Regions from separate parts of the Pseudomonas sp. LBUM1651 genome, predicted to be linked through region 2. Evidence: predicted binding sites of a transcription regulator. Region 2 holds the regulator's gene; each other region holds the start of a gene.

The links. Region 2 encodes sigma-54, which starts transcription at its own class of promoters, with help from an activator protein. Its sites were predicted from a motif close to ANTGGCATNNANNTTGCTNT; they were not measured.
Region 1: the regulator sigma-54 is predicted to act here: its motif matches at 1,922-1,941, upstream of glnK (P-II family nitrogen regulator).
Region 3: the regulator sigma-54 is predicted to act here: its motif matches at 5,956-5,975, upstream of ACA066_RS07725 (flagellar basal body rod protein FlgF).

What each region holds. Positions count from the first base shown of each region.
Region 1 is NZ_CP166805.1:5,992,159-6,001,903, reverse strand. Features, by position in the region: gene ACA066_RS28175 (HigA family addiction module antitoxin) at 1-221, shown strand, start outside; gene ACA066_RS28170 (BRO-N domain-containing protein) at 504-1,025, opposite strand; gene ACA066_RS28165 (accessory factor UbiK family protein) at 1,467-1,727, opposite strand; gene glnK (P-II family nitrogen regulator) at 2,147-2,485, shown strand; gene ACA066_RS28155 (ammonium transporter) at 2,522-3,859, shown strand; gene ACA066_RS28150 (secondary thiamine-phosphate synthase enzyme YjbQ) at 4,073-4,498, shown strand; gene sutA (dormancy-specific transcriptional regulator SutA) at 4,600-4,920, shown strand; gene ACA066_RS28140 (HAD family hydrolase) at 5,113-5,823, opposite strand; gene xerC (tyrosine recombinase XerC) at 5,820-6,719, opposite strand; gene ACA066_RS28130 (DUF484 family protein) at 6,722-7,447, opposite strand; gene dapF (diaminopimelate epimerase) at 7,461-8,291, opposite strand; gene lysA (diaminopimelate decarboxylase) at 8,296-9,543, opposite strand; gene lptM (LPS translocon maturation chaperone LptM) at 9,553-9,726, opposite strand.
Region 2 is NZ_CP166805.1:928,213-937,957, reverse strand. Features, by position in the region: gene ACA066_RS04245 (KdsC family phosphatase) at 1-325, shown strand, start outside; gene lptC (LPS export ABC transporter periplasmic protein LptC) at 333-905, shown strand; gene lptA (lipopolysaccharide transport periplasmic protein LptA) at 892-1,440, shown strand; gene lptB (LPS export ABC transporter ATP-binding protein) at 1,440-2,165, shown strand; gene ACA066_RS04225 (RNA polymerase factor sigma-54) at 2,349-3,842, shown strand; gene hpf (ribosome hibernation-promoting factor, HPF/YfiA family) at 3,917-4,225, shown strand; gene ptsN (PTS IIA-like nitrogen regulatory protein PtsN) at 4,238-4,702, shown strand; gene rapZ (RNase adapter RapZ) at 4,705-5,562, shown strand; gene ACA066_RS04205 (HPr family phosphocarrier protein) at 5,578-5,853, shown strand; gene ACA066_RS04200 (ZIP family metal transporter) at 5,861-6,754, opposite strand; gene ACA066_RS04195 (superoxide dismutase) at 6,785-7,396, opposite strand; gene ACA066_RS04190 (DUF2753 family protein) at 7,398-7,829, opposite strand; gene ACA066_RS04185 (class II fumarate hydratase) at 7,857-9,233, opposite strand; partial or broken gene ACA066_RS04180 (FagA protein) at 9,214-9,628, opposite strand.
Region 3 is NZ_CP166805.1:1,667,223-1,676,967, forward strand. Features, by position in the region: gene ACA066_RS07690 (MFS transporter) at 1-590, opposite strand, end outside; gene ACA066_RS07695 (hypothetical protein) at 694-876, opposite strand; gene ACA066_RS07700 (hypothetical protein) at 954-1,085, opposite strand; gene ACA066_RS07705 (amino acid aminotransferase) at 1,388-2,581, opposite strand; gene ACA066_RS07710 (4a-hydroxytetrahydrobiopterin dehydratase) at 2,581-2,937, opposite strand; gene phhA (phenylalanine 4-monooxygenase) at 3,042-3,833, opposite strand; gene ACA066_RS07720 (sigma-54-dependent transcriptional regulator) at 4,114-5,673, shown strand; gene ACA066_RS07725 (flagellar basal body rod protein FlgF) at 6,030-6,770, shown strand; gene flgG (flagellar basal-body rod protein FlgG) at 6,816-7,601, shown strand; gene flgH (flagellar basal body L-ring protein FlgH) at 7,654-8,349, shown strand; gene ACA066_RS07740 (flagellar basal body P-ring protein FlgI) at 8,377-9,465, shown strand; gene flgJ (flagellar assembly peptidoglycan hydrolase FlgJ) at 9,477-9,745, shown strand, end outside.

The sequences.
Region 1 (9,745 bases), 1.2 Mb from region 2:
CCCTGGCTAGAGCGTTGTGCGTGTCGACACCTACGGTGAACGACATCGTGCTCCAGCGTCGGGGGGTCAGTGCTGATATGGCTCTGAGGTTATCTATTTGTCTGGACACAACCCCGGAGTTTTGGCTGAACCTGCAATCGACTTACGATTTGCGTAAAGCCGAGATTGAACGAGGGGCTGCGATTCGGGATCAGGTCGAGCGGTTGCCGCACTGCGCCTGATGATTACCTTGTATTGATTGAACCCACGCAAGAGCGTGGGTTTTTTTTGGAGGTCTTTACGGAATCCCGGGAAACACAAATAACGCAAAACCTGTAGGAGCCGGCTTGCTGGCGATGGGCATAAGTGCGCCGCGTTGAACCAGATTTCACGCGCTATCGTTAACGACCATCGCCAGCAAGCCGGCTCCTACAGGGGGTATGCGTACACCCTGGCAATAAGGTCGGCTGGCCGGCCGCCTTGGTTGCTTTGGCCGGGATTTCGTGAAGAACCTTTTTTGGGCTTCAGAATGGGTGAAGCATCTTCGAAGCTCTTTTCCACCAAGGGTGATTTGCCGGATTTCGTGGTGGCTCACTACTCGGCAACATTTGCGGAACATCCTGCAACCGAATCCACGGCTGGTTATTCCAGTGCAGCAAACTCAATGACATTTCCGGCCAGTTCAGCAGGCTCAGGATTGGGCGTTCGGTTGAGCTGGGTTGTTCGGCGTCTCTCAGGGCAGGCACTACGTCGTGGGTCAGCCATTCGCGCAGGCTTCGGTATTCGGGGCAGTAGTGGTAGATCAGTAGTGCGTAGACGCCGGATTCGCTAATTAGCAGGGTGTTTTCGATGCTGCCGTGGATGAGCATTCGCGCGGACTGGCGTTGGTCGGGGTCGAGTTTTCGGACGGTGCGCTCGTCGAGGTAGAGGCGTAGGAGACGACCGAGGTCTCGGGCGCTGAACCAGGGTTGGTTTTCGAGGAGGAGGGCGTGGAGGTGGAGTTTATGGCGGGTGAAGACGTGAGGTGTCAGATAATTTTCGTCCATCGAGCAGTACCCTAATTTCGCTTGGTAGATGACTGCCACCTATCGTCGCCAAACAATTAGGGTGGCAGCTGCGTGCGGGTTGGCGAACCGGCCAAGCGAATTCCGGCAGACCCTAAGGTCTCCCACACACAGCCGCCATAATTCGAATCGGGTAAGAAATACCTGATATCGAACGATGTGCGCTGCATTGCTTGGTTCCGGGTCGCCAAACCCAGTGCTGAACATTCAGCATTGGGTGAGCTTAGAAACCGGAGGTATTGCGGCGCAATCGGACGGCGGTGGTTTTGTTGTAGGAAGGTGCCGGGATTTTTGCGGGGCTGAAGATCAAATGATCTCAGCCTGCGGCAGTTCCTACAGGTAAATCTGAAGGTCGTTCCGACCTTCAATCGCGAGCAGGCTCGCTCCCACAGTGGATTGGGTTTCAAAGTGGGATATGGGGCGTTACTCGGTCGGTGGATTGAGCGTCGCTTCCAGCTCCGCGACCTTCGCCTCAAGGCTCTCCAGCCGCGCACGGGTGCGTGCGAGCACAACCATCTGACTATCAAACTCTTCCCGGCTCACCAGGTCCAGTTTGCTGAAGCCGCTCTGCAACAACGCCTTGAACTGGCTTTCGATTTCGCTTTTCGGCAGTGGGGTGTCGCCGCTGAAGAGGCGGGAGGCGGTGCCGTTCAGGGCGTCGAGGAAGTCTTTGGGCGCGAGCATGGGCAAATGTCCTGGAAACAATGGCGCGCAGTGTATCACGCAGCGTCTATAGTCATTTTCGCGGGCAAGGGATGCACGCTTTTCGCGCATGCCGATGGACGGCATCGCACCGTCGTTGTGCGTAATGTGTCGGGTGTTGTGGCGAAGTGGTTGTCATCGACTGACAAAGGCTTGAAAACAGTGAACTTTGTGGAGATGGCAAGCTTTCTGCTTAGTCGGTAGTAACCCATGCACTGATGCAGTCGCTGTGACGAATGCAGTGCGCCAAGCGGAACGGGGAAGTGTTTCGTGCGGAGCGGTTAGCCGGCGTCGGACGGGCAGGTAAGGCCGACGATGCGTTACAAAGCCAGGCACTGCGCTTAGACTTGAGTCGGGTTTGTTTTCCTGGGGCAAGTCCACCAATTCGGGAGAGAGTTTTCATGAAGCTAGTCACTGCCATCATCAAGCCGTTCAAGTTGGACGACGTGCGCGAGTCGTTGTCCGAGATCGGCGTGCAGGGCATTACCGTTACTGAAGTCAAAGGCTTCGGTCGGCAGAAGGGTCACACCGAGCTGTATCGCGGCGCGGAATACGTGGTTGATTTCCTGCCTAAGGTGAAGATCGATGTCGCCATTGACGACAAGGATCTGGACCGGGTTATCGAGGCGATAACCAAGGCTGCCAACACCGGCAAGATCGGTGACGGCAAAATCTTCGTGGTCAATCTGGAACAGGCGATTCGCATCCGTACCGGCGAAACCGATACCGACGCAATCTAAGCCGCCACAAACCCCAACGCCCCAGGAGAAAACAATATGACTCTGCGTAAATTCGCAGGGCTAGGAGCCCTGTTGTCCCTCGTAATGCCCAGCCTGGCCATGGCGGCAGACGAAGTGGCGGCCCCAGTCCTCAATTCCGGCGATACCGCCTGGATGCTGACCTCGACAGTCCTCGTGCTGTTCATGACCATTCCCGGCCTCGCGCTGTTCTACGGCGGTATGGTTCGGTCGAAAAACATTCTTTCCGTGATGATGCAGTGCTTCGCCATTACCGGTCTGATCAGCGTTCTGTGGGTCATTTATGGCTACAGCATCGCGTTCGACACCACCGGCATGGAACAAGGCGTCGTCAACTTCAACTCGTTCGTCGGCGGCTTGGGCAAGGCCTTCCTCGCCGGTGTCACGCCAGCCAGCCTGACCGGTCCTGCGGCGTTGTTCCCCGAGTCGGTGTTCATCACCTTCCAGATGACCTTTGCCATCATCACCCCGGCGCTGATCGTCGGTGCCTTCGCCGAGCGGATGAAGTTCTCCGCCATGCTGATCTTCATGGGCATCTGGTTCACTCTGGTTTATGCACCGATCGCGCACATGGTCTGGTCCGGCAACGGCGGCCTGCTGTGGGACTGGGGCGTGCTGGACTTCGCCGGCGGCACCGTGGTGCACATCAACGCCGGTGTGGCCGGTCTGATCGCCTGCCTGGTACTGGGCAAGCGCAAAGGCTTCCCGACCACCCCGATGGCACCGCACAACCTCGGTTACACCTTGATGGGCGCTGCGATGCTGTGGGTCGGTTGGTTCGGCTTCAACGCCGGTTCCGCCGTAGCGGCCAACGGCACGGCCGGTATGGCGATGCTCGTGACTCAGATCGCAACTGCCGCTGCCGCACTGGGCTGGATGTTTGCCGAGTGGATCACCCACGGCAAACCAAGTGCACTGGGTATCGCGTCTGGTGTGGTCGCCGGTCTGGTTGCCATCACCCCGGCCGCTGGCACCGTGGGCCCGATGGGCGCTCTGGTGATCGGTCTGGCAGCGGGCGTGGTGTGCTTCTTCTGCGCAACTACCCTGAAACGCAAACTCGGCTATGACGACTCCCTGGACGCCTTCGGTGTGCACGGTATCGGCGGTATCCTCGGCGCGATCCTGACCGGTGTGTTCGCCGCACCGGCGCTGGGTGGCTTCGGCACCGTCACCGACATCGCCGCACAAGTCTGGATTCAGTGCAAAGGCGTGGGCTTCACGGTGATCTACACCGCGATCGTCACCTTCATCATTCTCAAGGTACTGGACGCCGTCATGGGCCTGCGTATCACCGAAGAAGAAGAGGCTGTCGGCATCGATCTGGCACTTCACAACGAACGCGGCTACAACTTGTAAACACACGCATAAAAATGTGCCCGGCTTGCCGGGCATTTTTTTGTCTGGAATTTGTCAGTGAAGGAACTGCTGAAAGGTTTTTTCGTACACGTTTAGTGGCGTTTACGACGGGCGTTTTTCTGCGGCCAATGGCTTACATGATTGAAGGAATATTAGGGCCTTTGTTTTTTCCCAGAGCGCGCTAGAATGCGCCCCGAACGTGCGGAGAACTGTATGTGGCAACAGACTCTGATTACCCTGCGGGCGAGGCCCCGGGGCTTTCATCTGGTAACGGACGAGTTACTCGCCGGCCTGCCTGAACTCAAGGCGTGTCGGGTCGGTCTATTGCATTTGTGGCTGCAGCATACCTCGGCGTCGTTGACCATCAACGAGAACGCCGATCCGGCGGTACGTCGCGACTTCGAACGATTTTTCAATCGTCTGATCCCACAAGGAACAGACGGCTATGAGCATAACGACGAAGGCCTGGACGACCTCCCGGCGCACTTCAAGGCCAGCGTGCTTGGCTGTCAGCTCAGTTTGCCGATTTCGGCAGGCCGACTGGCGTTGGGGACCTGGCAAGGCGTTTATCTGGGCGAGCACCGTGATCATGGCGGTGCCCGTAAAGTCCTCGCCACCGTGCACGGTGAAGGGGCATGAACCGCTGGTCACCAGTGGTTATTGAATTTTTCCGGCGGCTGTCGACAGACGGTGAAGCTGGGCTATAACTAATCTGCTTTTCGCAAGTCATGAGGTAGAACATGAGCGACGATGATCTGGAAAACGACGACCTCGAAGTAGGCGACGACGAAACCGAAGAAGGTCTGGAAGCAGCGGCGGACGACGTCGTTGAAGACGACGGCGGTGAAACGCCCGTTCCGACCGCCAAAGGCAAGGCCAAGGCTGCGGTATCGGTCGATGAGCTGCCGAGCGTCGAAGCAAAAAACAAGGAGCGCGATGCGCTCGCGCGGGCCATGGAAGAGTTCCTGGCCAAGGGCGGCAAGGTGCAGGAAGTGGAGGCCAATGTGGTCGCCGATCCTCCCAAGAAGCCTGACAACAAGTACGGCAGCCGGCCTATCTAAGCGTCTGCCCTTGCTTGCTGAAAAAGCCCGCCGTCGCTGCGGGCTTTTTCATGGGAGGAATAGAAGCCTTGGGCTTGGCGCAACCTTGTAGGAGCTGAGCTTGCTCGCGATGGCGGTGTGTCAGCCAACATAAATGTCGAATGTGATGGCCTCATCGCGAGCAAGCTCGGCTCCTACAGGAGTCTTGTGTTATCAAGATGGTTGATGGGCGTTCCATCGCGCCAGCAACGCCGGCAACTCGGTAAAACTGCGGATTTCGGCATCAGGCGCTCGCTGCGCTTCCCACAATTTGCCTTGCGGGTTAAACCAGATCGCCCGCAACCCCGCCTGCTGCGCCCCGGCAATGTCATCACCGGGATGATCGCCAATATGCACCGCCGTCTCGGCCGTTGCCCCGCCACGCTGCAACGCTTCATGAAACAGTCGCGCATCCGGTTTGGCGATGCCGATGTCTTCGGCGCATAACGCAAACTTGAAGTAATCCGCCAGCCCTAACCGGCGCACATCGGCGTTGCCGTTGGTGACCACGCCCAGCGCGTAGTGCTTGGCCAGAACTTCCAGCGTTGGCTCCACTTCGGGGAATACTTCGAGCTGATGCCGCGCATGCAGAAACACTTCGAAACTCTGATCAGCCAGGTCGGACGCCTGGCCATGATCGTAACCAGCCTCTTCCAGCGCATGGAACAGCACTCGCCGCCGTAACGCGCTGATGCGATGTTTGAGGCCCGGTTCGCTGCTCAGAATGCGCTCGCGAATCGTCCACAAATGCTCCACCGGCACCGCGCCCAGATTCGGTGCATGTTCGGTCAGCCATTCACGCAGGATGGCTTCGGCGCTGACGATCACCGGGGCGGTGTCCCACAGGGTGTCGTCGAGGTCGAAGGTGATCAAATGGATCGTCATGAATCATCGCCCTTAATGCGTTTGGCCCGTGGATGGGCGCTGTCGTAGACCGTCGCCAGGTGCTGGAAGTCCAGGTGGGTGTAGATCTGGGTGGTCTTGATGTCCGAGTGGCCGAGTAATTCCTGTACGGCTCGCAGGTCTTGGGAAGATTCCAGCAAGTGACTGGCGAAGGAATGTCGCAGCATGTGCGGGTGCAGGTTTTGCCCCAGTTCGCGCTCACCGGCGGCCTTGACCCGCACCTGAATCGCCCGAGGGCCAAGGCGTCGGCCTTGCTGACTGACAAACACTGCGTCATCTGCCGGGTTGGTCATGGCGCGCAATGGCAACCACAACGCCAATGCTTCGCGGGCCTTTTTGCCCACTGGCAACAGTCGGGTCTTGCTGCCTTTACCGAGCACCTGGACCATGCCGTCGGCCAGGTCCAGCTGATCGAGATTGAGCCCGGTCAGTTCTGACAGACGCAAGCCCGAGGAATAGAACAGCTCCAGAATCGCCTGATCCCGACGTGCCAGAAAGTCATCCTCCACCGCACCCTCAAGCAGCTGCAGCGCGCGGTCAGTGTCGAGGGTTTTCGGCAGCCGTCGTTCGCCTTTCGGCGGCGCCAGACCGTTGGCCGGATCGTGATCGCACAGGCCTTCGCGGTTCAGATAATGATAGAGCCCGCGCACGGCCGAGAGCAGCCGCGCAAGACTGCGGGACGATTGACCCTGGGAATGCAAGCGAGCGATCAGACTGCGCAAGCGCTGAATGTCCAGCGCGGCCCAGCTGTCGATGTTCTGTTTGATGCACCAGCCCAGCACCTTGTCGAGGTCGCGGCGATAGGCGTACAGCGTGTGGGGCGACACCTGCCGCTCACTGCGCAAGTGTTCGCAGTAAGCGTCCAGTTGCCGTTCCACGATCAGCGTACCGAGCGCAGCGAGCTGTTGACCCGTGGCAGCACGCGGCCCATGACTTCGGCGATGTAGCTCAGGAACAGCGTGCCCACCGAGCTTTTGTAGTGCTGCGGATCACGGCTGGCGATGGCCAGCACGCCGTGGATGCCTTGATGGCTGATGGCGACGACGGCGGTGGAGCCGATCTGCTTGCGCTGCTCTTCGCCGAACAGGAAGTCCAGTTCATGCTCGCGCAGGCTGCCGCTGACACTTTTGTCTTCCGAGAGCAAACCGCCAATGGCGGTTTGCGCATCGGCGTGGGTCACCCAACGGCCGACCGGCATCGGGTTATCACCCAGCAGGATCAGGCTGACAAAAGGCACCTGGAAGTCCTGGCGCAGGCTGTCTTCGACGCTGATCACCACGTCTTCCAGGCTGGTGGCGTCCATCAAAGCGAGAATCAGGCGGCGGGTCTTGTCGAAGAGGCGGTCGTTGTCGCGGGCCACGTCCATCAAGTGCGAGAGGCGATGACGCAATTCGATGTTGCGGTCGCGCAGGATGGTCATCTGGCGCTCGACCAGCGAGATGGTGTCGCCACGCTGGTGAGGGATGCGCAACGCCGGGAGCAGTTCTTCATGCTCGACGAAGAAGTCCGGATGAGCCTCCAGGTACGCGGCAATCGCCGCCGCCTCAAGGCTTTCGGAAGGGGATTCGTCGGGCTGTCGGGCGGGAACCTGGGGCTTGTCGGTCATGGGTTTGACTCACTCAAAGACGTACTTGTCCTTCGTAAACACGGACTGCCGGGCCGGTCATCAAGACCGGTTGGCCTGGGCCTGCCCATGCAATGGACAGACGCCCGCCGGGCAGGTCGATCAATAGCGGCGAATCCATCCACCCCTGGCTGATCGCGGCCACTGCAGCAGCGCAGGCGCCGGTGCCGCAAGCCTGGGTTTCCCCGGCACCACGTTCCCAGACGCGCAACTGCGCGCGGTTCCGGTCGATGACCTGGAGAAAACCGACATTGACCCGCGCAGGGAAGCGCGGGTGATGTTCGATTTTCGGCCCCAGTTCATGCACCGGTGCGTTGTTGATATCCGTGACGCGCAACACCGCATGCGGGTTGCCCATCGACACGGCGGCCAGTTCAACTGCTGTGCCGTCGACGTCGAGCGAGTAGCTCAGCGCCTGACTGTCGGCAACGAACGGGATGTCGGCCGGCACCAGGCGCGGTGCGCCCATGTCGACGCTGATCTGGCCGTCACTGCGGATATCCAGCTCGATAATGCCACTTTTGGTTTCGACGCGGATCTGCCGTTTTGCGGTCAGGCGCTTGTCGAGCACAAAACGGGCGAAACAGCGCGCACCGTTGCCGCACTGTTCCACTTCGGAGCCGTCGGAGTTGAAGATCCGATAGCGGAAATCCACATCCGGGTTGCTCGGCGCTTCGACGATCAGCAACTGGTCGAAACCGATGCCGGTGTGCCGATCGCCCCATTGCTTGGCGTGCTTGGGCAGGATGTGCGCGTGCTGGCTGACCAGGTCGAGGACCATGAAGTCATTGCCCAGGCCGTGCATCTTGGTAAAACGCAGCAGCATGGTTCTACTCCGGCAGCAGGCTTTCGCCAGCAAACAACTCGGCTACCGTCTCACGGCGACGCACTTCAACTGCCTGATCACCGTCCACCAACACTTCAGCGGCACGGCCACGGGTGTTGTAGTTGGAACTCATGACAAACCCATAAGCACCGGCCGAATGCACAGCCAGCAGGTCGCCTTCTTCCAGGGCCAATTCACGATCCTTGGCCAGGAAGTCGCCGGTCTCGCAGATCGGCCCGACGATGTCGTAGGCACGAGCGGCAGTAGCGCGCGGGCGCACGGCGGTGACGTCCATCCAGGCTTGATACAGCGCCGGGCGGATCAGGTCGTTCATGGCCGCGTCGACGATGGCGAAATCTTTGTGTTCGGTGTGCTTGAGGTACTCGACCTGAGTCAGCAGCACGCCGGCGTTGGCGACGATGAAGCGGCCCGGCTCGAACACCAGCGCCAGGTCACGACCGTCGAGACGCTCGCGCACGGCTTTGATGTAGTCGGCAGCCAGTGGCGGCTCTTCGTCGCGATAACGCACGCCCAAACCACCACCGAGATCGATGTGGCGCAGGTATATGCCGCAATCGCCGAGGCGGTCGACCAGACCCAGCAGGCGGTCGAGGGCGTCGATGAACGGCGGCAGGGTGGTCAGTTGCGAACCGATGTGGCAATCGACGCCTACTACTTCCAGGTTCGGCAGTTGCGCGGCGCGAATGTACACGTCTTCGGCGTCGGCAATGGCGATGCCGAACTTGTTCTCTTTGAGACCGGTGGAAATGTACGGGTGTGTGCCGGCATCGACGTCCGGATTCACGCGCAGCGAGATTGGCGCGCGAACGCCCAGCTCGGCGGCGACCACTTGCAGGCGCTCCAGCTCGTCGGTGGATTCGACGTTGAAGCAGTGCACGCCGACTTCGAGGGCGCGGCGCATGTCGTCACGGGTCTTGCCGACGCCGGAGAACACGATCTTGTCGGGGCTGCCGCCGGCGGCCAGTACGCGTTCCAGCTCGCCACGGGAGACGATGTCAAAACCGGCGCCCAGGCGCGCCAGGACATTCAGGACGCCCAGGTTGGAGTTGGCCTTGACCGCAAAGCAGACCAGGTGCGGCATGCCGTCCAGCGCATCGGCGTACGCCAGGTACTGGGCTTCGATGTGGGCGCGGGAGTAGACGTAGGTCGGTGTGCCAAAGCGTTCGGCGATGGCGGACAGGGCAACACCTTCCGCGAACAGCTCACCGTCACGGTAGTTAAAAGCGTCCATGGCGTTCCCTTATTGGTAGACGTCGTGCTTGTGTGCTTTCGACGGCTGCTTTTGCGAGGACTTCGCCTGCTCGGCTGGGTCCTGGTTTTCGTCGGGCAGGTACAGCGGGCCTTTTTGACCACAGGCCGACACAAGACAGGCAACCGCGACGAGCGCAGCAAGGGAAGAGATCAGGCGCTTCATGGCGAAATCCTTGAAAATG
Region 2 (9,745 bases):
GGTGGTCGAGCGACGGGCGAAGAACCTCGGCATTCCCCACCTGTATCAGGGTCGCGAAGATAAACTGGTGGTGCTGGACGAACTTCTCGCCCAACTCAACCTAAGCTATGAGCAGGTCGCCTATCTCGGTGACGACCTGCCGGACCTGCCGGTGATTCGCCGCGTCGGCCTGGGCATGGCGGTGGCCAATGCCGCCAGCTTCGTGCGTGAACACGCTCACGGCATCACCCAGGCCCGTGGTGGCGAGGGTGCCGCCCGCGAATTCTGCGAATTGATCCTGCGCGCCCAGGGCCGCCTCGATGCGGCCAACGCTGCGTACCTGTGAGCCAACTATGCTGAGCAAGAAATTTCGCAACATCCTGGTGTTCGGTTGCATCGCAGCGATTTTTGCGGCGGTCGGTTACTGGAACATCAGCCCGGAACGCTTCCTCGACAAGCCAGTGGCTACGGTCGATGAAAGCGCGATCGACTATTACGCACTCAACGCCCACAGCGTGCAGTACCTGCCGGACGGCAAACTGCAGTACGAAATGACGTCCGACAAGGTTGAACACCTGAAGGCGACCGAAGTGACGTTGTTGACCAATCCGGACCTGAACCTGTTCCGCGGCACCCAATTCCCCTGGCACGTCCAGAGCGAACATGGCGAAGTCAATCCGGACGGCACCCAGGTCGAACTGATCGACTCGGTGCGCATCACGCGTTTCGACGAGAAAAACCGCAAGACCCTGATTACCACCACCCGCATGACAGTGTTCCCGCAGCAGCAATATGCGCAGACCGATCAACCCGTTAGAATCGACGGCGCTGGTGGTGTCTCGACTGGCAAGGGAATGAAAGCGTATTTGAAAGAAAGCAGGATACACCTGCTATCGAACGTAAGAGGACAGTATGAGGCTCGTTAAAACTCTCCCTATTTTGCTCGGTCTGGGCGCAGCACTGGGAAGCGTGAGCGCCTGGGCTCTGCCGAACGATCAACAGCAGCCTATCCGCATTCAGGCCGACGATGCCCAACTGGACGACAAGAACGGCGTTGCCACCTACACCGGCGACGTGATCATTACCCAGGGCTCGATGAAGGTTACCGGCAACAAGGTCACCATCACCCGCACCGCGGCCGGTGACATTGACGTGGTGACTTCGGTGGGCAACCTGGCCTACTTCGAGCAGCTGCAGACCGCTGGCGACACCAAGCCGGTTCAGGGCTACGGCGTCACCATCCAGTACCACGCCTCGCAAGACCGCGTCGTATTGATCGATCGCGCCAAAGTCATCGACAAGGACGGCAACGTTACCCAAGGCGAGAAAATCGTCTACGACACCAACAAAAAGCTCGCCAGCGCCGGCCGTGCCACAGGCGCCAACGTGACCGAGTCGCGCCCGCGCATCGACATGGTGATCCAGCCGAAAAAGAAAACCGACGAGCAAAAGGCCCCGTAATGGCAACTCTGAAAGCTCAGCATCTGGCCAAGAGCTACAAGAGCCGTCAGGTCGTGCGCGACGTCAGCCTGTCCATCGACAGCGGTCAGATCGTCGGCCTGCTTGGCCCTAACGGCGCCGGCAAGACCACCTGCTTCTACATGATCGTCGGCCTGGTCCAGGCCGATCAGGGCCGCGTCCTGATCGACGATCTGGACGTCAGCCACCAGCCGATGCACGGTCGCGCGAAGGCCGGTATCGGCTATCTTCCGCAAGAAGCATCGATCTTTCGCAAACTCTCGGTCGCCGACAACATCATGGCCATCCTCGAGACCCGCAAGGAACTCGACAAGGCCGATCGTCGCAAAGAGCTGGAAAGCCTGCTGCAGGAATTCCACATCAGCCACATCCGCGACAATCTCGGCATGAGCTTGTCCGGTGGTGAACGCCGCCGCGTGGAAATCGCCCGGGCACTGGCAACCAGTCCGAAATTCATCCTCCTCGACGAACCCTTCGCCGGCGTGGACCCGATTTCGGTGGGCGACATCAAGCAGATCATCTACCACCTCAAGGCCAAGGGCATTGGCGTACTGATCACTGACCACAACGTCCGTGAAACCCTGGATATCTGCGAAACCGCCTACATCGTCAACGATGGTCAACTGATCGCCGAAGGTGATTCGGCCACCATCCTGGCCAACGACCTCGTGAAAGAAGTCTATCTGGGCCATGAGTTCCGCCTGTAAGCGCTGAGGTGTCTGGCTAGTCGCCGAGCGCTTGTCTCGATAAAAAATCAACAGTTTTTTATTGTTACAGCGCTCTAGGCAAACGTTGCAGTTTCAGGCATATAATTTGCTTATGTTTGGCGCTCCGGCGCCCTGTAGTGGATGGCGCATGTGCGCCGGCGAATAAGGTGTTAAGCCCCTGCCATGAAACCATCGCTAGTCTTGAGAATGGGCCAGCAGCTGACGATGACACCGCAGCTGCAACAGGCCATCCGCCTGCTCCAATTGTCGACCCTGGACCTGCAACAGGAAATCCAGGAGGCCCTGGAGTCCAATCCGATGCTCGAACGCCAGGAAGAAGGCGACGACTTCGATAACGCCGACCCCTTGGCCGACAAAGCCGAGCAGCAACCCAACGCCGACGTCTCAGAACCCTCCTACCAGGAAACCGCCCCAACGGTGGACAACCTCGATGAGGGCGACTGGAACGAGCGCATTCCCAACGAACTGCCCGTCGACACCGCATGGGAAGACGTCTACCAAACCAGCGCCAGCAGCCTGCCGAGCAACGATGATGACGAGTGGGATTTCACCACCCGCACATCGGCCGGTGAAAGCCTGCAAAGCCATCTGTTGTGGCAACTGAACCTGGCGCCGATGTCCGACACTGATCGTCTGATCGCCGTGACCCTGATCGATTGCATCAACAATCAGGGCTACCTGGACGAAACCCTCGAGGAGATCCTCGAAGCCTTCGATCCGGAACTCGACATCGAACTGGACGAGATCGAAGCCGTCCTGCATCGCATCCAGCAATTCGAACCGGCCGGCATCGGCGCCCGCAACCTCGGTGAATGCCTGCTGCTGCAATTGCGCCAGTTGCCCGCCAAGACGCCTTGGCTGGCCGAGGCCAAGCGCCTGGTCACCGACTACATCGACTTGCTCGGCAGCCGCGACTACAGCCAGCTGATGCGCCGCATGAAGCTCAAGGAAGATGAACTGCGCCAGGTCATCGAACTGGTACAGAGCCTCAACCCACGCCCTGGCTCGCAGATCGAGTCCAGTGAAGCCGAATACGTCGTTCCCGACGTGATCGTGCGCAAGGACAACGAGCGCTGGCTGGTGGAGCTTAATCAGGAATCGGTACCGCGGCTGCGGGTCAACGCCCAATACGCCGGTTTCGTGCGCCGCGCCGACACCAGTGCCGACAACACCTTCATGCGCAATCAGTTGCAAGAGGCCCGCTGGTTCATCAAGAGCCTGCAGAGCCGTAATGAAACCCTGATGAAAGTTGCCACCCAGATCGTCGAGCATCAACGCGGTTTTCTGGAATACGGCGACGAAGCGATGAAACCGTTGGTGCTGCATGACATCGCCGAAGCGGTGGGCATGCACGAATCGACGATTTCCCGGGTGACCACGCAAAAATTCATGCATACCCCTCGGGGTATATATGAGCTGAAATACTTTTTCTCCAGCCACGTCAGCACCTCCGAAGGCGGCGAATGCTCGTCCACGGCGATCCGCGCGATCATCAAAAAACTGGTTGCGGCGGAAAATCAGAAAAAGCCGTTGAGTGACAGCAAGATCGCTGGTTTACTGGAGGCACAAGGCATTCAGGTGGCTCGCCGCACCGTCGCCAAGTACCGCGAATCCCTCGGGATCGCGCCTTCGAGCGAACGCAAGCGGTTGATGTAGAGCCACGCCACAGCGTTCCAGTGGTAGATCATCTGATCTACCGCTTTATGCACTGGCAACGAAGGAGAAGCTGTATGCAAGTCAACATCAGTGGACACCAACTGGAAGTGACCGAACCGCTTCGCACCTACATCGGCGAAAAACTCGAACGATTAGAGCGGCATTTCGACAAGATCACCAACGTGCAAGTCACGATGACGGTCGAGAAGCTGAAGCAGAAAATCGAAGCCACGCTGCATATTCCCGGCAATGAAGTGGTCGCAAACGCGGAACATACCGACATGTACGCGGCGATCGACGCGCTGACCGACAAGCTGGATAAACAACTCAAAAAGCATAAGGAAAAGACCCAAAGCCTCCTCCAGGGCGCGACCGGTCGTTAACACTCCCAACCCATGATCCGACTTGAAAGCATCCTGACCCCCGGCCGTTCCCTCGTGAACGTGCCGGGCGGCAGCAAAAAGAAAGCCCTCGAGCAAATTGCCAATCTGATCGCCCGCGAAGTGCCGGCCCTGGAGATGCAAGATGTCTTCGAGGCTTTGATTGCCCGTGAAAAACTTGGCTCGACCGGTTTTGGTAACGGCATCGCTATCCCCCACTGTCGGCTGAAAGGTTGCACCTCGCCCATCAGTGCTTTAATGCACCTGGACGCTCCCATCGATTTTGACGCCATCGACGGCGCCCCGGTTGACCTGCTGTTCGTTCTGCTGGTCCCGGAAGCGGCTACCGATGCGCACCTTGAATTGCTCCGCCAGATCGCCAGCATGCTTGATCGCAAGGAAGTCCGTGATCGCCTGCGCAGCGCCGCGAGCAATGAAGCCTTGTATCAGGTTGTCCTGGACGAGCAAAACGGGCACTAATCATGCGTTTGATCATCGTCAGTGGCCGTTCCGGCTCAGGTAAAAGCACCGCACTCGATGTTCTCGAGGACAACGGCTATTACTGTATCGACAACCTGCCCGCCGGGTTGCTGCCGGAACTGGCTGAACGTGCGTTGATTCATACTGAGCTTGCGCAGCCGCTGGTTGCCGTCTCCATCGACGCACGCAACTTGCCGAGTCACCTGACCCGTTTTCCGGAACTGCTCGCAGAAGTCCGCAGCCGACATATCCAGTGCGATGTCCTGTACCTGGATGCCGACGAAGAAACCTTGCTCAAGCGCTTTTCGGAAACCCGCCGTCGTCACCCGCTAAGCAGCGCCAATCGCTCGCTGGCCGAGGCGATCAACGATGAAACCAACCTGCTCGGGCCGATTGCCGACCTCGCCGATCTCAAGGTCAATACCACCAACCTGAACCTGTATCAGCTGCGCGATACCATCAAGTTGCGCCTGCTGAACCAGCCGGAACCCGGCACTGCTTTTTTGGTGGAGTCTTTCGGATTCAAGCGGGGCATGCCAGTGGATGCCGATCTGGTGTTCGACGTGCGCTGCCTGCCGAACCCCTATTGGAAGCCGGAGCTACGCGATCAGTCCGGGCTTGATCAACCGGTTGCCGAGTACCTCGCGGCCCAGCCGGACGTCGAGGAGATGTTCCAGGACATCTCCACGTACCTGCTCAAATGGCTGCCCCGCTTTGCCGCCAGCAACCGTGCTTATGTCACCATTGCCATTGGCTGCACCGGCGGGCATCACCGCTCCGTCTACCTGACCGAACGTCTGGGCCAGGTCCTGCAAAAATCCCTGAAGAACGTCCAGGTCCGCCACCGCGACCTCAGCTAAAGGATTCACATCGCGATGCCTGCTCTGGAAATCGAAATCATCAACAAACTGGGCCTGCATGCCCGCGCTTCTGCGAAATTCGTTGGAGTCGCCGGCGAGTTCAAAGACTGCACGATCAGAGTAGGACGGACGCCGGAATCCACGGTCGACGGCAAAAGCATCATGGCAATGATGATGCTCGCTGCGGGCAAGGGCACAAAAATCTATATCAGTACCGAAGGCGAAGACGAGCAGAAAGCACTAGATGCACTGACAGACTTGATCAATCGTTACTTCGACGAAGGCGAATAACGCTCGCCTAGGCGAGCGCGGTATCCATCACCATCATCAAACAAAACCCGATCAGCAGCCCAAGGCTGGCCAGCTTGTCGTGACCATGGCGGCGCGACTCGGGAATGACTTCATGCGTCACCACCAACAACATGGCCCCGGCCGCCAGTGCCAGGCCCAATGGCAAGAGCAACTCGGCCAGGCTCACCAGCCAGGCGCACAACAGCGCAAAGACCGGCTCGACCAACCCTGACGCCGCACCGATCAGGAACGCCTTGACTCGCGACATCCCTGCCCCGGCCAAGACCAGCGCAATCACCAGCCCTTCCGGCACATCCTGCAAGGCAATGCCCATGGCCAGACTGTCGGCATCGGGCATGCCGCCACCCGCCGAGACACCGACCGCCATGCCTTCTGGAATGTTGTGGGCAATGATGGCAAACACGAACAACCAGATCCGTGGTGGAATGACCGGCCGTTCCAGCGTGCCGACGAGCATTTCCGGCGATGCGCCAGACACCTTCCGATCCACCAGAAACAACACGAACGCACCCAACATGATTCCGAAACTGATCAGCCCGCTGGCCGCCCAAGGCGTCAGCCCCAGGCTTTCAGCCGCAGCAATACCCGGGACGATCAGCGAAAATGCCGTCGCCGCGAGCATCACCCCGGCGCCGAAGCCGAGCAGCGTATCGCTGACCGCCTGGGGCATGCGCCGAATCACCAGCACCGGCACCGCGCCCAGGGCGGTACCCAAGGCGCAGATCGCACCGCCCTGTAAGGCGCGTAGCAGTTTTGGTTCAAGATCCAGCCACGCCAGGCCCTGGGCGACCAACAAGCTCATACCCGCCAACAGTGAAAGCGACCCCAATGCGTAACGAAACATCCGTCCACTTACGATCGCCAGTGTTTCAGTGCCCATAGTCAGCCCAGGATTGTTTTTATAGAAGACTTAAACCAGTGCAGCCTGATAGCGCGCAGCGACTTCAGGCCAATTGATCACGTTGTAAAACGCGTTGATGTATTCCGGGCGACGGTTTTGATATTGCAGGTAATAGGCGTGCTCCCAGACATCCAGGCCGAGGATGGGTGTATTGCCGCTCATCAACGGACTGTCCTGGTTACCGCTGCTTTCCACGACCAGGGTCTTTTGCGGGGTCACACTCAGCCAGGCCCAGCCGCTGCCGAAACGGGTCAGCGCGGCTTTGGTGAACGCTTCCTTGAAACGGTCGAGACCGCCCAGTTGGTCGTCGATCGCCTTGGCCAGCTCGCCGTCCGGCTGACCGCCGCCGTTGGGTACCATGACTTCCCAGAACAGCGAATGGTTGGCATGACCACCACCCTGATTGATCACCGCCGCGCGAAGTTTTTCCGGCAGTTGCTGAACGGCAGCCACCAGTTTCTCCACCGGCCACTCGGCAAACTCGGTGCCTTCGACGGCGGCGTTCAGGTTATTGATGTAGGTCTGGTGATGCTTGGTGTAGTGGATTTCCATGGTCTGCGCATCGATGTGCGGCTCCAGGGCATCGTAGGCGTACGGCAAGGCAGGCAAGCTAAAAGCCATTTCAATGGACTCCATGATGTAGAGGCGCAGCGGGCGACGCGGCATCGGTGTGCAGCAAACGATGAGTACGCGGGTATTCGCCGTGCTCGCTGATGAAATTCAGCAGTTCGACGTAGGTTTTGCTGCTCTGACGCAGTGCTGCTTCGCGTAATGCCGGCGCCAGTCGCGGGTCCTGTATCGTCTTCAATAGCCGCTGGTGGATGGCGCACAGGTATTCGGCGCTCTCCTCCGGCTGGTTCAGACGTAAATGCAGGTCCGCCAGGTTGTGGTGGGAAATGACGCAGGCCGCCACCGCTTCGTCGGCATCCGCCCAGCGCTCGAACAACACCTGGGCCAGGGCCAATGCCTGCAGGTAAGCCTCGCGGGCATCCACCAGTTCGCCCAGCATGAAACAGCGGTTTGCCCTTTCGATCGTGCGTTTCCAGTGCTCCATGGTGAGCCTCCAAAGCGGTTGCGGTGATTACACGCCGCCTGCGGTGAGCTTTTCCGGATTGAGCAACTCTTCCAGTTGGCTACGCGTCAGGTCGGTGTGTTCCAGAGCGACATCGATCACCGGACGGCCTTGCTGATAAGCCTTCTTGGCGATTTCAGCGGCTTTTTGGTAACCAATGATCGGGTTGAGTGCAGTGACCAGAATCGGGTTGCGCGACAGCGCCTCCTTGATCCGGGCTTCGTTGACCTTGAAGCTGGCGATAGCCTTTTCACCCAGCAGGTGGCTGGCGTTGGCCAGCAACTCGATGCTGCTCAGCAGGTTCTGGGCGATGATTGGCAGCATCACGTTCAGTTCGAAGTTGCCCGACTGGCCAGCGATGGTGATGACCGTGTCATTGCCGATCACTTGAGCGGCAACCATGGCGGTGGCTTCCGGGATCACCGGATTGACCTTGCCGGGCATGATCGACGAGCCCGGCTGCAAGGCTTCGAGTTCGATTTCACCGAGACCGGCCAGCGGACCGGAGTTCATCCAGCGCAAGTCGTTGGCGATTTTCATCAGCGAAACAGCGGTGGTTTTCAGTTGCCCGGAGAGCGCAACGGCGGTGTCCTGGGAGCCGATCAATGCGAACAAATCGGTGCCCGGCGTGAATTGCACTTGCGTCAACTTTGTCAGTTGCTGGCTGAAAAGCCCGGCGAACTCGGGATGCGCATTAATCCCGGTGCCCACCGCAGTACCGCCCTGCGCCAGGGATTGCAGACTTGGCAGCAGATCCTGCAGATGGCCGATGTTGGCCTTCAGCTGTTGCGCCCAACCGTTGAGCACCTGGCTCATGCGCACTGGCATCGCGTCCATCAAGTGAGTGCGACCGGTTTTGACGTGATGGTGAACCTCTTCAGCCTTGTGCTCGATCACCTGCACCAGACGCACCAGCGCCGGCAGCAGTTGCTCATGCAACGCCAGCGCAGCGCTGACGTGGATGGTGGTCGGGATGATGTCGTTGCTGCTCTGGCCGCAATTGACGTGATCGTTGGGGTTCACCGGCTCACCGAGCAGACGGCTGGCCAGGGTCGCAATCACTTCGTTGGCGTTCATGTTGGAACTGGTGCCGGAACCGGTCTGGAAAATATCCACCGGGAAGTGCTGCATGAAGTCGCCCTGAAGCAAGCCCAGTGCCGCGTCGACGATGGCTTTGCCCTGGGATTCGCTGATCTGCTTGAGTTCGATATTGGCCCGGGCGGCGGCGGCCTTGGCCAGGATCAGTGCGCGGATGAACTGCACCGGCATCGGTTTACCGCTGATCGGGAAGTTATTCACCGCACGCTGGGTCTGTGCGCCGTAGAGGGCGTCCACCGGGACCTGGAGTTCGCCCATGCTGTCGCGCTCAATACGAGTCTTGTTCATCAGAAAATCCTTGCACCAGTTCAGTAAGAGGAATCGAAGGCTGCAACTCGCAGGTCGCAGGTCGCCAGTTGCCAGGTGTAGCTTTGCCAGCGCTTGAGGCGGCACTTGCAAAGGGAGAGGCGTTCGAGTTCGCGCAGCGGGCGCCACGCCTGATCCAGGCAATAGGTCCGCCAGTGCCAGGGCAGCGCGACATCGGCGGCGGTGTCGAGCAGCAAACGGAAAGAGGTTTCGGCGATGGTCCAGGGTGAGGTCGCCGTGCAGCACGCCAGATACCGGCCTTCGGCCAGGTAATGTTCGATCAGGCGAGGCTCGTCGGGATCCATCGCGCAGCGGATCTGGCGACTCATCCAGCGCCAGCTTTCGAGGTAAGGCTGCTCGTGCAAGGCAGAACTCATGATTCGGGCTCATTCGGTAATGAGATTTATTATTAAATGATAATGAGAAGCAAAACAACCCCGAGAGCATCAGCGAGATTCAGTGTGTGCGAGCCTGCTCGCGAAGGCGATTGAACA
Region 3 (9,745 bases), 740 kb from region 2:
GCGGTCTTCGGCCAGGCCAGCGCCAGGCCCAGCACGGCCAGCAACACGATGCTGACGCCCATGCTCCACAAACCCAACTGGCTCACCAAAAACACACCCAGCGGTGCGCCGACGGCCAGGGCGCCATAACTGGCGATGCCGTTCCAGGAGATGACTTTTGCCGTGTTCGCCGCACCGACCCGGCCGATGCCCCAGCCAATCGAACCGGAACCCACCAGGCTTTCCGCGCTGCCAAGCACCAGACGACCGATCAGCAGGCTGATCAGACTCAACATCGGCAGACTTTGCGTCCAGGCCGAAACCAGCATGAACACACCGCTCAAACCGCAACCGGCAAGGCCATACATCACCGCCAGTTTGCTGCCCTTGTTATCGATGATTTTCCCGGCGTAAGGACGGCTGAGCAGAGTGGCCAGGTATTGCACGCTGATCACCAGCCCGGCGATCACCGCGCCGAAGCCGAGTTCGCTGTGGACGTAGCCCGGCAACACGGCCAGGGGAATGCCGATATTGAGGTAGCCGATAAAGGTAAAGAGAACGATGGAAACGACTTGCAGCGTGACCGCCAGGGGGCGCTGGTTTTCAGACATGGGTAAAGGTCCACGGGAAAGCAGGATAGATAGGCTGCTTATGATAGCGGCGCGAGAGGCCGCGGGTGTGGAAAAGTAAAACTATTTGCCGGGCGGGGGTGTTTCAGGGCTTGGCGGGAGCGAGCAGGTGCGTGGTGACCAGGGCGGCCAGGGCATTTTCTTCGGTGCCGAATCGGGCGAGTAACGCGGCTTGTTTCTCGGGGGAAAGGCGATTCCAGATCTCGATCATTTTCTCGGCGGTGCCGATCAGAACGCTGGCCTGGGTCTCACTGAAGTCATCGGTCATAGTGTGCAACTCAAGGGTTCAGGCGGTGTGGAAAGCGCATGTTAGCGCTTTCCACACGGTCTGGCATTGCGGGTGTTTCAGTCTTCGCTGTCGGCCTGGCGGCGTTTAGTGGCTTCTTTCGGCTCGGGCTGTTGGGCGCCGGCTTGCTGCGGGGTTGTCTGCTCAGTTTCGTGCAGGCTTGGGAAGGGGAGATTAGGGATCTCGTGCATGTTTCGCGCTCCTCGCAAAGTCTGTTGATAGATCTGGTAGATCCGCGCTTTTAAAAAAAGCCTGGGAAGGATACAGCAGCAGAAATGACAAATAGACTTTTATATCCATTTGTTGCGACGGATGGGATTGTCTAGACAGGTCTACAGGAGCAGCGCATGCCCACTGTGGCGAGGGGGCTTGCCCCCGTTCGGTCGCGAAGCGGCCGCCGTTTTACCCGACAGTCATCGGCAGCCGCATGTGGGGCTGCTGCGCAGCCCAACGGGGGCATGCCCCCTCGCCACAAGGGAGCCCGCCATTGCGATTATTTGCAGACGTCGGCGATGGCTTGTGCCAGTAGATCCAGGCGCGTCGCATCAATCCCCGCCACATTCGCCCGTCCAGTGCCGACCATGTAAACGCTGTGGTGATCACGCAGCTGTTTGACCTGATCCGGCGTCAAACCAGTGTAGGAAAACATCCCGCGTTGCACGCCGATGTGCGCAAAGCGCTCGCGCAAGCCATGAGGCTCAAGGGCTTCAACCAGACCGCTGCGCAGTTGCGCGATACGCAAGCGCATGGCTTCCACTTCGTCGGCCCAGAGACTTTTCAGCTCCGGATCGCCAAGGATCGTCGCCACTACAGCGGCACCGTGATCCGGCGGCGTCGACCACAGGTTGCGGGCTATGTTGGCCAGTTGGCTGCGAATATCCACCAGTTTCTCAGCGGTCTTCGCACAGACAATCAGCGCCCCCGTGCGGTCCCGGTATAGACCGAAGTTCTTCGAGCAGGAACTGGTGATCAGCACTTCCGGCAACGCGTCAGCGAACAATCGGGTCGACCAGGCATCCTGTTCCAACCCATCGCCAAAGCCCTGATAGGCGAAGTCGATCAGCGGCACCAGATCGCGATTGCGCACCACGTCCAGCACGCGACGCCAGTCGTCATGAGACAGATCGAACCCGGTCGGGTTGTGGCAGCAGGCGTGCAACAAAACCACATCGCCCTTCGGCGCTTCATTGAGCGCCGCCAGCATCGCTTCAACATCGAGGCGGTTATCGCTGCCGACATAAGGGTAATGATTAACCTTGACCCCGGCCGTGGCGAAAATGGTTTCGTGAATCGGCCAGGTCGGGTTGCTCAGCCACACGCCGCGCCCCGGCAGACACTGGGCGATGAAGTCCGCGCTCAAGCGCAACGCACCGGTGCCGCCTGGCGTCTGGGTGACGCCGGCCCGTTGTTCGGCGATCAACGCAGAATCGGCGCCGAGCACCAGCTCATTGATAACTTTGCCGAACGCTGGTTCGCCGTGACCACCGATGTAGGTTTTGGTGGTCTGACGATCCACCAGGCGCTGCTCGGCGAGCTTCACGGCCTGGGGAATCGGCGTCAGGCCAAAGGCATCTTTATAGACGCCCACGCCAAGGTCGAATTTGCGCGGGTTGGGGTCCTGAGCATAGGCCTCCATCAGGCCGAGAATCGGGTCGCCGGGCACCCGGCCGATGGCGTCGAAATGCATTATTTGCGGCCCTCGGCGTCCTTGGCCACTTCGTCAGTGCGCGCGGCCATGATGAAATCGTTGCGGTGCAGGCCCTTGATGGAGTGGCTCCACCAGGTCACGGTGACTTTGCCCCATTCGGTCAGCAGGCCCGGGTGGTGACCTTCGGCCTCGGAAATTTCCCCGACCGCGTTGGTGAACGCCAGGGCGTGCTTGAAGTTCTTGAACAGGAAAACCTTTTCCAGCTGCATGATGCTGTCGCGAACTTCGATGTTCCAGTCAGGGATCTGCTTGATCAGGATCGGCAGTTCTTCGTCGCTGACCTGAGGGGCGTCGGCACGGCAGGCTTCGCAATGGGCTTGGTTCAATGTGGACATGATGTGTTCCTGAAATCGAATGATTGGAAATCGGCCGTCAGTGTCACCACGCTAAACCAAAGCGTTGGTTCCTGACAGGCTCACTTGATTCTAAAAGCTACGGATCACGCGGCTTTTGGTTTGGGCGGAAATTTCGGTGCGTGCAAGCCCAGCTGCATGCCTTGCTTGACCATGCCCATGATGTCTTCGTGGGCAAGATCGAACAGACGCTTGAGGTTCGGCAGGACAAAGTACAGCGGTTGCAGGATGTCGATGCGATACGGCGTACGCATGCATTCCAGTGGATCGAACGGCTGATGCTCAGGTTCGTCCGACAGGCAGTAAACGGTTTCTTTCGGCGAGGAGAGAATGCCGCCGCCATAGATGCGTTGGCCTTGCGGGGTATCGACCAGGCCGAACTCGATGGTCATCCAGTACAGACGCGCCAGGTACACGCGTTCTTCCTTGGAAGCCTGTAGGCCGAGTTTGCCGTAGGTGTGGGTGAATTCAGCGAACCAGGGGTTGGTCAGCAGCGGACAGTGGCCAAAGATCTCGTGGAAAATGTCCGGCTCTTGCAGGTAATCCAGCTCTTCGCGGGTACGAATAAACGTTGCTACCGGGAACTGCTTGTTCGCCAGCAATTCGAAAAAGGTCTGGAAAGGAATCAGTGCGGGGACCCGGGCAACTTGCCAGCCGGTGGTTTCACCGAGCACCTTGTTGATTTCACCGAGTTGCGGAATGCGGTCGTGGGGCAGACCGAGTTTTTCGATACCGTCCAGGTATTCCTGGCACGCACGCCCTTCGATCACTTTCAGTTGGCGAGTGATCAGCGTGTTCCACACCGCGTGTTCTTCGGCGGGGTAGTCGATAAAACCTTGCGCATCGGGCTCGCGAGCCACGTATTGCGTCTGCTTCATGCTGCTCTCCTGCTAGGGGATTTCGTTCTTGTTATGTCCTGCTATGGACCTAGAAATACCTCAGGAATTGCGATGTTGCAGCACGTGAAAGCCGTGGCACGTAGGAAAATTCGTCGTTTTTCGTAAAGTTTTCGTTACGTAAAAGCGGGTATGGCGCAGCGCTTGAGATTTTCGGGTTTGAAAAGGCTCACATGTGTCACATAATCTTGACGACTAAGTTGGCCCCTGCGCAGAAAAATCCTCGCAAGGGACCTCGATCACTCCAGATTCGGGCCTTTATATGCGTATCAAAGTCCACTGCCAGAACCGCATCGGCATCCTGCGCGACATTCTCAACTTGCTGGTCGAGTACGGGATCAACGTTGCTCGCGGCGAGGTCGGTGGTGAACATGGCAACGCGATCTACCTGCATTGTCCGAACCTGATCAACATTCAGTTCCAGGCGCTGCGTCCGAAATTCGAATCGATTGCCGGTGTCTTTGGCGTCAAGCGTGTAGGGCTGATGCCCAGCGAGCGTCGGCACATGGAGCTCAATGCCTTGCTCGGCGCCCTGGAGTTTCCGGTGTTGTCGATCGACATGGGCGGTTCGATCGTCGCGGCCAACCGTGCGGCGGCGCAGTTGCTTGGGGTGCGTGTCGATGAGGTGCCGGGGATTCCGTTGTCGCGTTACGCCGAGGACTTCGATTTGCCGGAGCTGGTGCGTGCCAGCAAGTCGCGGATCAACGGGCTGCGGGTCAAGGTCAAAGGCGACGTGTTTCTGGCCGACATCGCGCCGCTGCAATCGGAGCATGACGACAGCGAGGCCATGGCCGGCGCGGTGCTGACGCTGCATCGTGCCGATCGGGTAGGGGAGCGCATTTACAACGTACGCAAACAGGAATTGCGCGGGTTCGACAGCATCTTCCAGAGTTCGAAAGTGATGGCCGCCGTGGTGCGTGAAGCCCGACGCATGGCGCCGCTCGATGCGCCGCTATTGATAGAAGGCGAAACCGGCACCGGTAAAGAGTTGTTGGCGCGAGCCTGTCACCTGGCCAGTCCCCGCGGGCAGTCGCCGTTGATGGCGCTCAATTGTGCCGGTCTGCCGGAGTCGATGGCCGAGACCGAACTGTTCGGCTACGGTCCCGGTGCATTCGAAGGGGCAAGGGCCGAGGGCAAGCTCGGGCTGCTGGAGCTGACGGCGGGGGGGACGCTGTTCCTCGATGGTGTGGGGGAAATGAGCCCGCGCTTGCAGGTGAAATTGCTGCGCTTCCTGCAGGATGGTTGCTTCCGTCGCGTAGGCAGTGATGAAGAGGTTTATCTGGATGTGCGAGTGATCTGCGCGACGCAGGTTGATCTATCGGAATTGTGTGCCCGGGGTGAGTTCCGCCAGGATTTGTATCACCGCTTGAACGTGCTTTCGCTGCACATCCCGCCACTGCGCGAATGCCTGGATGGCTTGACGCCGCTGGTGGAGCACTTCCTCGATCAGGCCAGCCGGCAGATCGGTTGCCCGTTGCCGAAACTGGCGCCGGCGGCCATGGAGCGGCTCAGTCATTATCATTGGCCGGGCAATGTCCGGCAGCTGGAAAACGTGCTGTTCCAGGCGGTTTCGTTGTGCGAGGGCGGGACGGTCAAGGCCGAACACATTCGCCTGCCAGACTACGGCGTGCGTCAGCCACTTGGCGATTTCTCCCTCGAAGGCGGGCTGGATGCGATTGTCGGGCGTTTTGAAAAAGCGGTGCTGGAGCGTTTGTATTCCGAGCATCCGAGCAGTCGCCAGTTGGGCAAGCGGTTGGGGGTTTCGCACACGACCATTGCTAATAAGTTACGTGAGTATGAGGTTGGCAAAGAACCCGGCTAGACCACTTTTGTGGCGAGGGAGCTTGCTCCCGCTCGGGCGCGAAGCGGCCGCAAAGCCATCCTGCGCGATCCGCCTGTAATAATGCGGTTGGCCATTCTGGGGCTGCTTCGCAGCCCAGCGGGAGCAAGCTCCCTCGCCACAGGTGATGGGTTGACCTCCAAGGCTGGCTGTTGCCGCGAAGCGGCATAACACCGCCGGTTTTTCGTCTTCGACACAATCCCCCCATTCCCCTCTGAACCCCTCAAGTCCTTTGTTTGCCGGGCCCCGCGCCGCCAGAAAAAAGTTGGTCTGCAAATTGCTTATGGCTCAGCAGTACAGCGGTGGGCGGCAAACGTCCGGCATGCAGAGGAAAGAGTGTGGACAAGTACCTTTATGTGGCAATGACCGGCGCCAGCCAGAATGCACTGGCGCAGAAGGCTCATGCGAACAACCTGGCGAACATCTCCACCAACGGTTTTCAGAAAGACCTGGAGCAGGCTCGTTCGATGCCGGTGTTCGGTGACAGCTTTCCGGCGCGCGCGTTTGCCATGTCCGAACGTCCGGCCACCGACTTCTCTCCAGGCGCGATGGTGGAAACCGGTCGTGACCTCGATGTCGCTGTGACTGGCAACGGCTGGATTGCGGTACAGAACCCTGATGGTGGCGAAAGCTACGTGCGTACCGGCAGCCTGAACGTTGACGGCCTCGGCGTGCTGCGGGCCGGCAACGGTATGCCGGTGTTGGGCAATGGCGGACCGATTGCCGTGCCGCCCGAGCAGCAAATCGAAATTGGCGAGGACGGCACCATCAGCATTCGTGCGATGGGCGAAGGTCCTCGCGTGATGGCGGAAGTCGACCGCATCAAGCTGGTCAACCCGGACTTCAAGAACATGACCAAAGGCCTGGACGGCTCGATCCACACCAAGGACGGCAAGCTCGCGCAAGCCGATGCCGACGTCAAACTGGTGTCCGGTTTCCTAGAGTCGAGCAACGTCAATGCCGTGGAAGAGATGACCTCGGTACTGGCGCTGGCCAAACAGTTCGAACTGCACATCAAGATGATGAACACCGCCAAAGACGACGACCAGGCCATGGCTCGGGTCTTGCAGATCAGCTAATTATCAGAACGTCGCGCCGTAAAACAGGCGCACGAGGAGAATCGAATGCTTCCGGCTCTATGGGTTGCCAAAACAGGTCTGTCCGCCCAGGACACCAACCTGACCACCATTTCCAACAACCTGGCCAACGTGTCGACCACGGGTTTCAAGCGTGACCGTGCCGAGTTCCAGGACTTGCTGTACCAGATCAAGCGCCAGCCAGGCGCTCAGTCGACCCAGGACAGCGAATTGCCGTCGGGTCTGCAACTGGGTACCGGTGTGCGTATTGTCGGCACCCAGAAAAACTTCTCCGCCGGCAGTCTGCAAACCACCGAGCAGCCGCTGGACATGGCCATCGACGGTCGTGGGTTCTTCCAGATTCTGCAGCCGGACGGCACCACGTCCTACACCCGTGACGGTACGTTCCACCTGGACTCCACCGGCCAGATCGTCAACGCCAGCGGCTTCGCCCTGGAACCGGCCATTGTCATTCCGAACAACGCCCAGACCTTCACGGTCGGTCGCGATGGCACCGTGTCCATTACCGTTGCCGGCAACCCGGCTGCCCAGGTGATCGGCAACCTGCAAACCGCCGATTTCATCAACCCGGCCGGCCTGCAAGCGGTGGGTAACAACCTGTTCCTGGAAACCGCTGCCAGCGGCGCGCCGCAAGTCGGTACGCCGGGCCTGGCCGGTTTCGGCACCACGCTGCAGAACACCCTGGAAACCTCCAACGTCAGCACCGTTGAGGAGATGGTCAACATGATCACCACTCAGCGCGCCTACGAGATGAACTCCAAGGTGATCTCCACCGCCGACCAGATGCTCTCGTTCGTAACGCAGAATCTGTAATCAAGTCTATGAGGCGGCCTTGAGGTCGCCTGCAACACCGTGAGGTAGGGTCATGAATCGCTTCGTATCTGTTCTGGCACTGAGTGGGGCCGTTGTGGTCGCGGGTTGCGTTGCCCCGCCGCCCAAGCCCAATGATCCTTACTACGCCCCGGTGTTGCCGCGCACGCCGTTGCCGGCTGCCGCGAATAACGGCTCGATCTATCAGGCCGGTTTTGAACAGAACCTGTACAGCGACCGCAAGGCGTTCCGGGTCGGTGACATCATCACCATCACCCTGAACGAGCGCACTCAGGCCAGCAAGAACGCCAACTCGCAAATAGACAAAAACAGCAAGACCGACATCGGCCTGAGCTCGTTTTTCGGCGGTGGCCTGAGCACCAGTGACCCAGTGGGCAGCGGTAGCCTGAGCCTGGACGTCGGTTACGAAGGTGATCGCGCGACCAAGGGCGACAGCAAGTCCGGTCAGAGCAACAGCCTGACCGGCTCGATCACGGTGACCGTCGCCGACGTGCTGCCCAACGGCATTATCGCCGTGCGCGGCGAGAAGTGGCTGACCCTCAACACCGGCGATGAGCTGGTACGGATTGCAGGGCTTGTTCGCTCCGATGACATCGCCACTGACAACACCGTTTCGTCGACCCGTGTCGCCGATGCGCGCATCACCTACTCGGGCACTGGTGCTTTTGCCGATGCGAGTCAGCCAGGCTGGTTCGACCGTTTCTTCCTCAGCCCGCTGTTCCCTTTCTAGGTGGCTACGTTGAATCTTAAACACCTCATGGTGGCCGCCCTGATGCTGTCAGCGACCTTCAACGCTCAAGCCGAGCGGCTGAAGGACATCGCCAGTATTTCCGGCGTGCGCTCCAACCAATTGATCGGTTACGGCCTGGTGGTTGGGCTTAACGGTACCGGTGACCAGACGACCCAGACGCCGTTCACCCTGCAGACCTTCAACAACATGCTTTCGCAGTTCGGCATCAAGGTGCCGGCAGGGTCTGGCAACGTGCAGTTGAAGAACGTCGCGGCGGTGTCGATCAGTGCCGACTTGCCGGCGTTTGCCAAGCCGGGTCAACAGGTCGACATCACCGTATCGTCCATCGGTAACTCCAAGAGCCTGCGCGGTGGCACCTTGCTGCTGACCCCGCTCAAGGGTATCGACGGCAACGTCTATGCCGTCGCCCAGGGCAACCTGGTGGTCGGCGGTTTTGATGCTGAAGGTCGTGACGGTTCGAAGATCACCGTCAACGTTCCGTCGGCGGGTCGCATCCCTGGCGGGGCATCGGTCGAGCGTTCGGTGCCGAGCGGTTTCAACCAGGGCAACAGCCTGACCCTGAACCTCAACCGTTCCGACTTCACCACGGCCAAGCGCATCGTTGACAAGATCAACGACATGCTCGGCCCTGGCGTGGCCCAAGCCATCGACGGCGGTTCGATTCGCGTCAGCGCGCCGCTGGATCCGAACCAGCGGGTCGACTACCTGTCGATCCTCGAGAACCTCGAAGTCGATCCGGGTCAGGCGGTGGCGAAAGTCATCATCAATTCGCGCACCGGCACCATCGTGATCGGCCAGAACGTCAAGGTGTCCCCGGCCGCCGTGACCCACGGCAGCCTGACCGTGACCATCACCGAAGACCCGATCGTCAGCCAGCCCGGCGCTCTGTCCAATGGTCAGACAGCAGTCGTGCCGCGCTCGCGGGTCAATGCACAACAGGAAGCCAAGCCGATGTTCAAGTTCGGCCCGGGCACCACCCTCGACGAGATCGTGCGTGCGGTGAATCAGGTCGGCGCGGCACCGGGTGACTTGATGGCCATTCTCGAAGCTCTGAAGCAGGCCGGCGCATTGCAAGCCGATCTGATCGTGATCTGAGGACGGCGACCATGGATATGCGCAAGGGCGGTTTGGGTGTCAGCAGCAACGATTCGGGTTCCTATTCGGACCTGAACCGGCTGAACCAGCTCAAGGTCGGTGACAAGAACAGTGACGGGAACATGCGCAAAGTGGCGCAGGAGTTCGAGTCGCTGTTCCTCGGTGAAATGCTCAAGTCCATGCGCAAGGCTACCGACACCCTGGGTGAGGACAATCCACTCAACACCCCGGCGGCCAAGCAGTATCAGGAAATGTACGACCAGCAACTGGCCGTTTCCAT